2 regions of the Solidesulfovibrio fructosivorans JJ] genome follow, and region 1 is predicted to be linked to the other one. Evidence: predicted binding sites of a transcription regulator. Region 1 holds the regulator's gene; the other holds the start of a gene.
What was found. Region 1 encodes sigma-54, which starts transcription at its own class of promoters, with help from an activator protein. Its sites were predicted from a motif close to CTGGCACGGNNNNTGCTT; they were not measured.
Positions count from the first base shown of each region.

Region 2: a site for sigma-54 is predicted at 2,564-2,581, ahead of DESFRDRAFT_RS14105 (YbjQ family protein). Genes of this name have one in related genera too.

Region 1 covers NZ_AECZ01000001.1:25,023-29,202, forward strand. Annotated here, with positions in the region: gene DESFRDRAFT_RS00105 (CTP synthase) at 1-442, shown strand, start outside; gene DESFRDRAFT_RS00110 (KdsC family phosphatase) at 685-1,227, shown strand; gene rpoN (RNA polymerase factor sigma-54) at 1,343-2,779, shown strand; gene hpf (ribosome hibernation-promoting factor, HPF/YfiA family) at 2,829-3,377, shown strand; gene DESFRDRAFT_RS00125 (PTS sugar transporter subunit IIA) at 3,378-3,830, shown strand; gene rapZ (RNase adapter RapZ) at 3,919-4,180, shown strand, end outside.
Region 2 covers NZ_AECZ01000020.1:53,756-57,935, reverse strand. Annotated here, with positions in the region: gene DESFRDRAFT_RS14120 (glycosyltransferase family 9 protein) at 1-1,384, shown strand, start outside; gene DESFRDRAFT_RS14115 (hypothetical protein) at 1,468-2,073, shown strand; gene DESFRDRAFT_RS14110 (hypothetical protein) at 2,078-2,428, shown strand; gene DESFRDRAFT_RS14105 (YbjQ family protein) at 2,646-3,035, shown strand; gene DESFRDRAFT_RS14100 (outer membrane beta-barrel protein) at 3,076-3,639, shown strand; gene DESFRDRAFT_RS14095 (glutaminyl-peptide cyclotransferase) at 3,957-4,180, shown strand, end outside.

The DNA of each region.
Region 1 (4,180 bases):
CGGGGCCAATTCCGAGGAATTCGACCTGACCACCAGCGATCCGGTCATCTACCTCATGCGGGAATGGTTTGATTTCCGCACGAAGAAGATCGAGCGCCGCGACCCTTCCTGCAACAAGGGCGGCACCATGCGCCTGGGCGCTTATCCCTGCGTGGTCAAGCCCGACACCAAGGCCGCCGCGGCCTACGGCGCCGGGGAGATTTCCGAGCGTCACCGCCATCGCTACGAGTTCAACAAGGCCTACGCCGCCGCCTTCGAAGAGGGCGAAATGGTGTTAAGCGGCCTGTCCCCGGACGGGGAACTCGTGGAGATGGTGGAATTGCCCGAGCATCCCTGGTTTCTCGGCTGCCAGTTCCATCCGGAATTTAAAAGCAGCCCCATGAAACCCCATCCGCTCTTCCGGGAGTTCGTCCTGGCGGCCAAGCGCCAACAAGGGGCGTAGGAAGCCGCGCCTCGGCGGCCAGGGGGGCAACTTTTTTCAAAAAGTTGCCCCCCTGGCCGCCTCATCAAAAACTTTCAAAAGGGAATGCGGGGCCAGCGCCGTATCCCGGGTGAAGACGATCGGAAGGGTCGCCTTGTTGTTCTTGCGCGTGGAAGCCTTACCTCTTTGGTGAGGGCGCGCAGCCGGGGCGAGAGCACTTTCGGGCGCGCGGTTGCGCCGGGAAAAAGCAAAGGAGGCGCGCCGTGACGCATGACGCCACGCTTGCCGCGGCCAGGGCCAAGGATATCGCCTTGCTCGTGCTGGATGTGGACGGGGTTTTGACCGACGGCGGCCTGTACGTCGACGGCCGGGGGGAGATCGCCAAGCGGTTTCATGCCCAGGACGGGCTCGGCGTCAAGGCGGCCCAGATCGCCGGCGTCGCCGTGGCGGTCATAAGCGGCCTGGACAGCCCGGCCGTGGCCGCCCGCATCAAGGAACTCGGCATCGCCGAATACCATCCCGGCCATTACCGCAAGGTGCCGATCCTGCGCGCCATCTGGGAACGCACCGGCATAACCCCGCAGCGGACGGCCTATCTCGGCGACGACTGGGTGGACGCCGGCCCCATGGGGATTGTCGGTCTGCCCATGGCCGTGGCCGACGCCCAGCCGGAAATTTTGGACCTGGCCCTTTGGGTGACGAGCCGGGGCGGCGGGCAGGGCGCCGTGCGCGAGGCCATCCGTTTTATCCTGAATGCTTCCGGACACCTCGCGGCCGCGTACGACTGGTTCCTGCGGGAACGGTAAGACGGGCGGATTGCCACGACCCTTCGATTGTGGCATGCTTTTTGTTGGGCGGGGGCCGAACACGCGGCGGCCCCGTCCGACACGAAAACCTTAAAAAGCGCGTACGGCGGTAGACATGGCCCTGGAACTGCGACAGCAGCTCAAATTGTCCCAGCAGCTGGTGATGACCCCCCAACTGCAACAAGCCATCAAGCTCCTGCAGCTGTCCCGGTTGGAGCTCCTGGAGAGCGTGCAGCAGGAACTTCTGGAAAACCCCCTTCTCGAGGAATCCATAGAGGAAGATCGGCAGCCCGAATCCACAATGGCCGAGGACAACCTCGGCCCGAGCGGCGACACCAGCGACGCGGCCATGGAAAAGGAGCTGCTCAAAAACGCCGAGTGGGACGACTACCTCGGTGATTTCGCCAGCACCGGCCGACAGGCCCAGGCGCACGAGTCGGAGATCCCGGAAGAGGGCATGGCCTTCGACGCGAGGCTTGCCTCCAAGCCCTCTCTTGAAGGGCACCTCGGCTGGCAGATGCGTCTGTCCAATTTCACGCCCAAGCAGCTCGAGATCGGCGAGGCCATCGTCGGCAGCCTCAACTCCTCGGGCTATCTGCGCGCTTCCCTCGACGAGCTGGCCCAGATGACGTCCACCAGCGTCGAGGCGGTGGAGGAAGTGCTGCACCGCCTCCAGCGTTTCGACCCTGTGGGCGTGGCCGCCCGCACCCCCAGCGAGTGCCTGCTGACCCAGATCGAGGTCTACGGCTACGACGATCCCATTTTGATCGAGCTTGTGCGCGACCACCTCGAGGACCTGGAGAAAAAGCGCTACAAGCCGCTGGCCAAGAAATTTCGTATCGCCATGGAAAAGCTCAAGGAATACCTGGAGCTGATCCAGACGCTCAATCCCATGCCCGGGGCCAGCTACGGCTCGGGCGATCCCATCTATGTGAGCCCCGACGCCTTCGTCTACAAGTACGGCGACGACTTCGTCATCCTGCTCAACGAAGAGGGCATGCCCCGGCTTAACGTCAATATGACCTACATGGACGGGCTTAACCCGAAGGCGGACAAGGACAAGGATTACCTGCAAGACAAGATGCGCTCGGCCATGTGGCTCATGAAAAGCCTCTACCAGCGCCAGCGCACGCTCTACAAGGTCCTGGAGAGCATCCTCAAGTTCCAGCGGGAGTTTTTTGAGCACGGCGTGACGCGACTGCGGCCGCTGATTTTAAAGGACGTGGCTGACGACATCAGCATGCACGAATCCACGGTCAGCCGCATCACGTCCAACAAATACGTGGCCACGCCCCACGGCATCTTCGAGCTGAAGTTCTTTTTCAACAGTTCCCTGGAACTCGACGACGGCAGCACGGTGGGTTCGGAGTCGGTCAAGGCCATGATCAAGCGGATCATCGCCGGCGAGAACGCCAAGAAACCCATCAGCGACGAGGCCATCGCCGATATGCTCAAGGAAGAGCTGCAAATCAACATCGCCCGCCGTACCGTGGCCAAATACCGCACGGCCATGGGCATCGAATCTTCGTCCAAACGCAAGGAAGTTTTCTGATGCTTCGGGCCGCACATGCGGCCCAACACCATGCCACCCGGAGGGATATATGAACATTACTTTTAATTTCAAGAATTTCGAGCCTTCGGATCATTTGCGCGACTACGCCCGCAAACGTTTCGAGAAGCTCGCCAAGTATACCGTCGCCACCGACGCCTCGGAGTTGCAGGTCAACCTTGCCGTGGAAAAGACCCGCCAGCTGGCCGACGTCATCTTCCTGGCCGACAATATGCACATCTCGGCCCACGAGGCTTCCGAGGACATGTACTCCACCATCGACATGATCCTTGACAAAGTCGAGGCGCAGGCCAAGAAGTTCCGCGAGAAGCAAAAGGACCGCCGCCGCCAGAAAGCCGAGGTCGTCCACACCCAGGTCATCAGCATAAGCGAGGATGCCGACGGCGCGCGTACGCCCACCATCGTCCAGACCGACGATTACGAGCCCAAGCCCATGGCCGTGGAAGAGGCGGCCATGCAGCTCGAAAGCCTCAAGTACGAGTTCATGGTGTTCATCAACTCCGAAACCGACCGGCCCAATGTCATCTACCGTTTGCGCAACGGCGACTTCGGCCTCATTGATCCTGGAACGGGAGCGTAAATGCGTCTTGAGGATTATCTCCAGCCCGATTTCGTGATCGGGGAGCTTGTGTCCGAGTCCAAACCCGACGTGCTGGCCGAACTGATCGCCCCGATGAAGGCCAGATGGCCCGATTTCGACGATGTCCGGGCGCGCCAGGTGCTGCTTGACCGGGAAAACCTCGGCACCACGGGGATCGGCGACGGCGTCGCCATTCCCCACGGCAAGATGGAGAACCTCGAGCAGATCGTCATCGTCGTCGGCCGCAGCTTAAAGGGCGTCAACTTCGATGCGCTGGATTTCAAGCCCTGCCGCATCTTCTTTCTCGTCCTCGCCCCGGAGCACGTGGCGGGCCTGCACCTGCGCATCCTGGCCCACATCTCCCGGCTGCTGTCCGACGAATCCTTCCGGCACGCCTTCATGAGCGCCGAAAACGACGCCGCCTTGTGGCAGGTGCTCACGGCCGCGGCCTGATACAACACGAAACGTCACCTCTCCGTGCGCCGACCGACACGCCGGCGCACGGGGAGTCTGTCATGTCGGGCCCGGGAGGGCGCGCGCCATGGAAGACTCGCCTGCGGCACTGACCATCGTCATTTTGACCGGACTTTCGGGTTCCGGGAAATCCACCGCGCTACGGGTCTTCGAGGACCTGGGCTTTTTTTGCGTGGACGGACTGCCCGTCAGCCTCGTGCCCAAGCTCATCGGCCTGTTCGAGGAGAAGGGCGGCCAGCGCTACAAGGGGCTCGCCCTCGGCATGGACGTGCGCCAGGCCGACATGGACACCGACTGGGGGGCGACGCTGGCCCAGGTCAAGGGCGCTT
Region 2 (4,180 bases), on a different contig from region 1:
GGGGCGCCTGCTGGCGGGGTTGAGCGGGGACTGGCATGCGGCCCTGGCCGCCGTGGCCGATTTCACCGACCGGACGATCCGGGATTTCGCTCCCGAGGCGGTTGTCAACCTGACCCCGGCCCTGGCCGCCCGGTTGCTCGCCAGGCGGCTTTGCGGCGAGGCCGTGCGGGGGTTCGGCCTCGATCCCCTGGGCTATCGCCACGAATCCTCGCCCTGGGCCACCTTTCTGGAGGCCTCCTCGGCCAGCCGGGGGGTGAGTCCGTTCAATGTCGTGGACCTGTTTCGCAAGGCCGCCGGAGTCGGCGTGGGGCCGGGCCGGTTTGCCCTGGCCCGGCCGCTGCGGCAGGCCCTGGATGCGGCCGGAGATCGGCTGGCCGGGGCCGCGCCGGCGGAAACGGCTTTTTTTGTGGGCTTTCAGCTCGGGGCCAGCGCCGCCGCCCGGCAGTGGCCCGTGGCCGCCTTCGCCGAAGTGGGGGACCGGTTGTGGGAGCGCTTTCGGGCCGTGCCTGTCCTTCTCGGCGCGCCCGGGGAGCGCGAACTCGGCGCGCGCTACGGGGAGCTTGCCGGCGGCCCCTTCGTGAACCTGATCGGGGCCACCGATCTGCCGACCCTGGCCGCCGTCGTTTGCCGCATCCAGCTGCTCGTTTCCAACGATACCGGCACGTTGCACCTGGCCGCTGGTTTGGACGTGCCTTCGGTCGCCATTTTTCTGGCCACGGCCCAACCCTTCGACACCGGTCCCTACCGGGAAGGCTGCCTGTGCCTGGAACCAGATATGCCTTGCCATCCCTGTCCGTTCGGCCGTTCCTGTCCGAACGCCAACGCCTGCCTGACGACCATCGGCCCGCAAACGGTGTTTGAGGCCGTGGCCGCCTTTCTGGAAAGCGGCGTGTTTCCGACCGGGGCCTATCCCGGGGCCAGGGCCTGGTTGTCGACTCTCGACGCGCGGGGATTCATGGACATGCGCTCCCTGTCAGGGCATGACGCCGAGCCCCGGGCTGTCTGGTTGCGGCTGTTGCGTCGGGTGTTGCGCCAATTCCTTGACGAGGAGGCGTTCACCGGGCCGGGGCCGGAGCTTTTTTCCCTGCCCGAGACCCGCCGCAAGGCCGTGCTGACGCTGCTCGGGCAATCCGCCGAGTTGCTGTGGCTCCTGGAAGGGCAGGCCGGGTTGTCGGTGAAAAACCAGGCCATGAAGTCCCGGTTTTTAGCCGGCTGGGACCGCTTAAGCGCCCTGTGGACGGCCTCGCCGGAGCTTGGCGTGCTTGGCCGGCTCTGGATGCAGGAGGCCCAGCAGGCCCCGCCGGACCTGCCCGGGCTTATCGCCCGCATCCGGCGCTACGGCGAGTGCATCGCGGCCCTGGCCGCCTGCCTCGGGCACGCCTGATCTCTTTGGCACGGTTGTTGTAAGAGAAGGGGCGGGAATGGAAATCCTTTCCCTCCGACAACAACTCCAGAGGGAGGCGCGACATGATAAGCGTGGATGGCCGGGCGACCGGCATGGAAATCAAACAGTTCCACAACCTCGAGGAAATCCTGCTTCAGATCATGGATGGCGGCGAACTGGAAGGTCGCGTCGTCACGGATGTCATCGTCAACAACGAAAGCTTTTCCGAAATCTACCCCCATCAGGCCGAGGACATCGAGGTCGAGGAGATCACCTCGGTCGAGGTCAAGAGCGTTCCCGTGGTCAGCATGGCCCTGGATATCGCCACCGAGCTCGACAAGGTGGTGGTGCTCATGGACCACGGCGCCCGGCGCGTGGCCGATCTGTTCCGCCAGGCCGAGGATGCCGAGGCTCTGGAGGTCTATCAGGACCTGATGGATGTCACCCGTGATTTCCTCAACATGATAGGTGTGTTGCGCGGCGAGTCCCTGACCAAGGAATCCAGCTCATTCGACGCCTCCGCCGACGAAATTTCCAACCTGTTCTCCGAAATGCTGGAAGTCCTCGAGAACGAGGACTGGATCCTGCTCGCCGATCTGCTCGAATACGAGTTTATTCCGGCCATGGGCCGTTGGAAGGTCGTCATTGCAGAGCTGCGGGAGAACTTTCGAGGAATCCGCGAGGAATAAGGCCATGTCCGACAAGCTTGAATATCTCGAAGCGGCATTGGTTGCCGGCGAACGCGAGCTGCATTGCCTGCTCGCCGGTGAAATCGAGGAGGCGGAAGTGCTGGCCAAGGATCGCGGTCAGCTGCTGGAGATGGCTTGGCGTTCCACCGATCCGGACGGCATCGCCCAGCTTCGGGACAAGCTGCTTAAACTGAAGAATCTGCAAGGCCAGCTGACCGTCGAAGCCAGGCGTCTGCACGCCGAACTCCAGTCCGACCTGCAACGGGCCAAGCAGGAAAACCAGCGCCTTTCCGGCTATCGCACCAGCGTGCGTCCCAATCCGGCCGTACGGCGCTATTTGGACAAGGCTGGTTGATCGTGCCCCCCTCTGGCACTTTCGGTTTCGCGCCGGGCCTTCGGGCCCGGCTTTTTTTTTATGTAGCGGCAGTCAGAACTTTGACAAAACAGTATGCCTTTCTTTTTAACATTCCGAAATAGAATGGAAAAATAATTGGCAAGCTCCTTGCTAGGAAAGAACGAACGCAGGGAATGTCCGGCCAGCCCGGCCGGGCACGCGCACAAAGGAGGACGGCATGCTTTCACTTTTCGGCGGCGACAAGAAGAGCCGTGGGGGACGTCACGAAGAACTCAAGAAAGGCGCGCGCCTCAAGAACGCCAAAGAGATGTTTTTCTCCGGCAAGTTTCCCGTGGTGACCACGCCGGGCCTCGAAGGCCGCAAGGTCCGCAAGGTGCTGGGGCTCGTCAGCGGCCGCGGCTTCGACTCCGAGTGCGCTTTTTACGGCCTGACCGCCAGCGCCATCGACATCGGCGCCGACGCCATCATCGGCTACCAGGAGAACGTGGCCTTCCATCCCGACGGCTCGCGCTATTTCTCCTGCTACGGCACGGCCGTCATCCTGGAGCGGGAAACGTCCGCCCAGGCCGCGCGAAAGACCATCGGGGTCAAGTCCCTGATGCATTGATTCCCGGTCGCCGCGACCGGGGAAGACAAGGAGGAACGCCATGAAGCGTCGCGTCATGATCCTTGCCGCCTGTGTGCTGCTGCTTGGGGCCGGGGCCGTCCCTGCCCAGGAGTACACCAAGGGCACCACCTATCTCGAACCCCGGGGCGGCGTCTACGGCACCACCAATCCCAACGTCAACACGATCGGCACCTACGGCGGCGCGGCCGGCTACTACGTCATGGACGGGGTGGCTGTGGAGGCCGAGGGTCTGGGCTATGCCGTGGACCAGCAGAAAAAGACCCGGACCGTGCTCGGAGAGGCCACCCAAAGCGAGACCACCAATGCCGTGAGCGTGGCGGGCATGGCCCGCTGGAACTTCCTGCGCACGCACAAGGGCACGCTGTTTGTGGGCGCGGGCGGCGGCGGCGTGTTTTCCGACAAGAAGCTGCCCTACAACGGCGAGACCGGAAGCGGCATGGGCCAGGCCGATCTGGGCGCGTCCGTGGCGCTCGGCAAGAACGTGAGCCTCAAGGCGGCCGGACGTTTCCAGCACATGGGGTCTTTTTCGGACAGCGGGCTCGACAGCCTGGGCGGCAACGTCGGCCTCAAGATCAGTTTTTAGGGCGATCCGGCGGCATGCTGTCCGGATCTTCCGGCTTGTGCGGGGGCTTGGGGCGCGAACCGCACCCCGTGTCGATGCCTCAGCCCCGTATGCCGAGCTTGGGGAAAATGAAACGGACGACCAGAAACCATGCAACCATGATGCCGACGAAAAGCAGGGTATCGTTCATGGAGTGAACTATGGCCGGAAATTCCCGCCGTGTAAAGCCCCGTGTTCTTGCCAGCCTGTCCTGGGAATGCTAACCTCCTTGTATGACAAGAAAAGACTGTAATATTGCGGCAAGCTTCGTCTTGTTTTCGCCGCTACGCCGGCCGGCCATGCCGCCGGTCGCGATCCGGGCGGCGCTCCTGCTTGCATGGGCACTGCTTTCTTCCGCCCCGGCCCTGGCGGCCGCGCCGAGTTTCCCCGTCCAGGTCGTGGCGGCCATTCCCCACGATCCGGACGCCTTCACCCAGGGACTGCTTTTCCACGGCGGCGCGCTTTACGAAAGCACCGGGCTCTACGGCCAGTCCTCCCTGCGGCGTCTCGACCCGGCCACGGG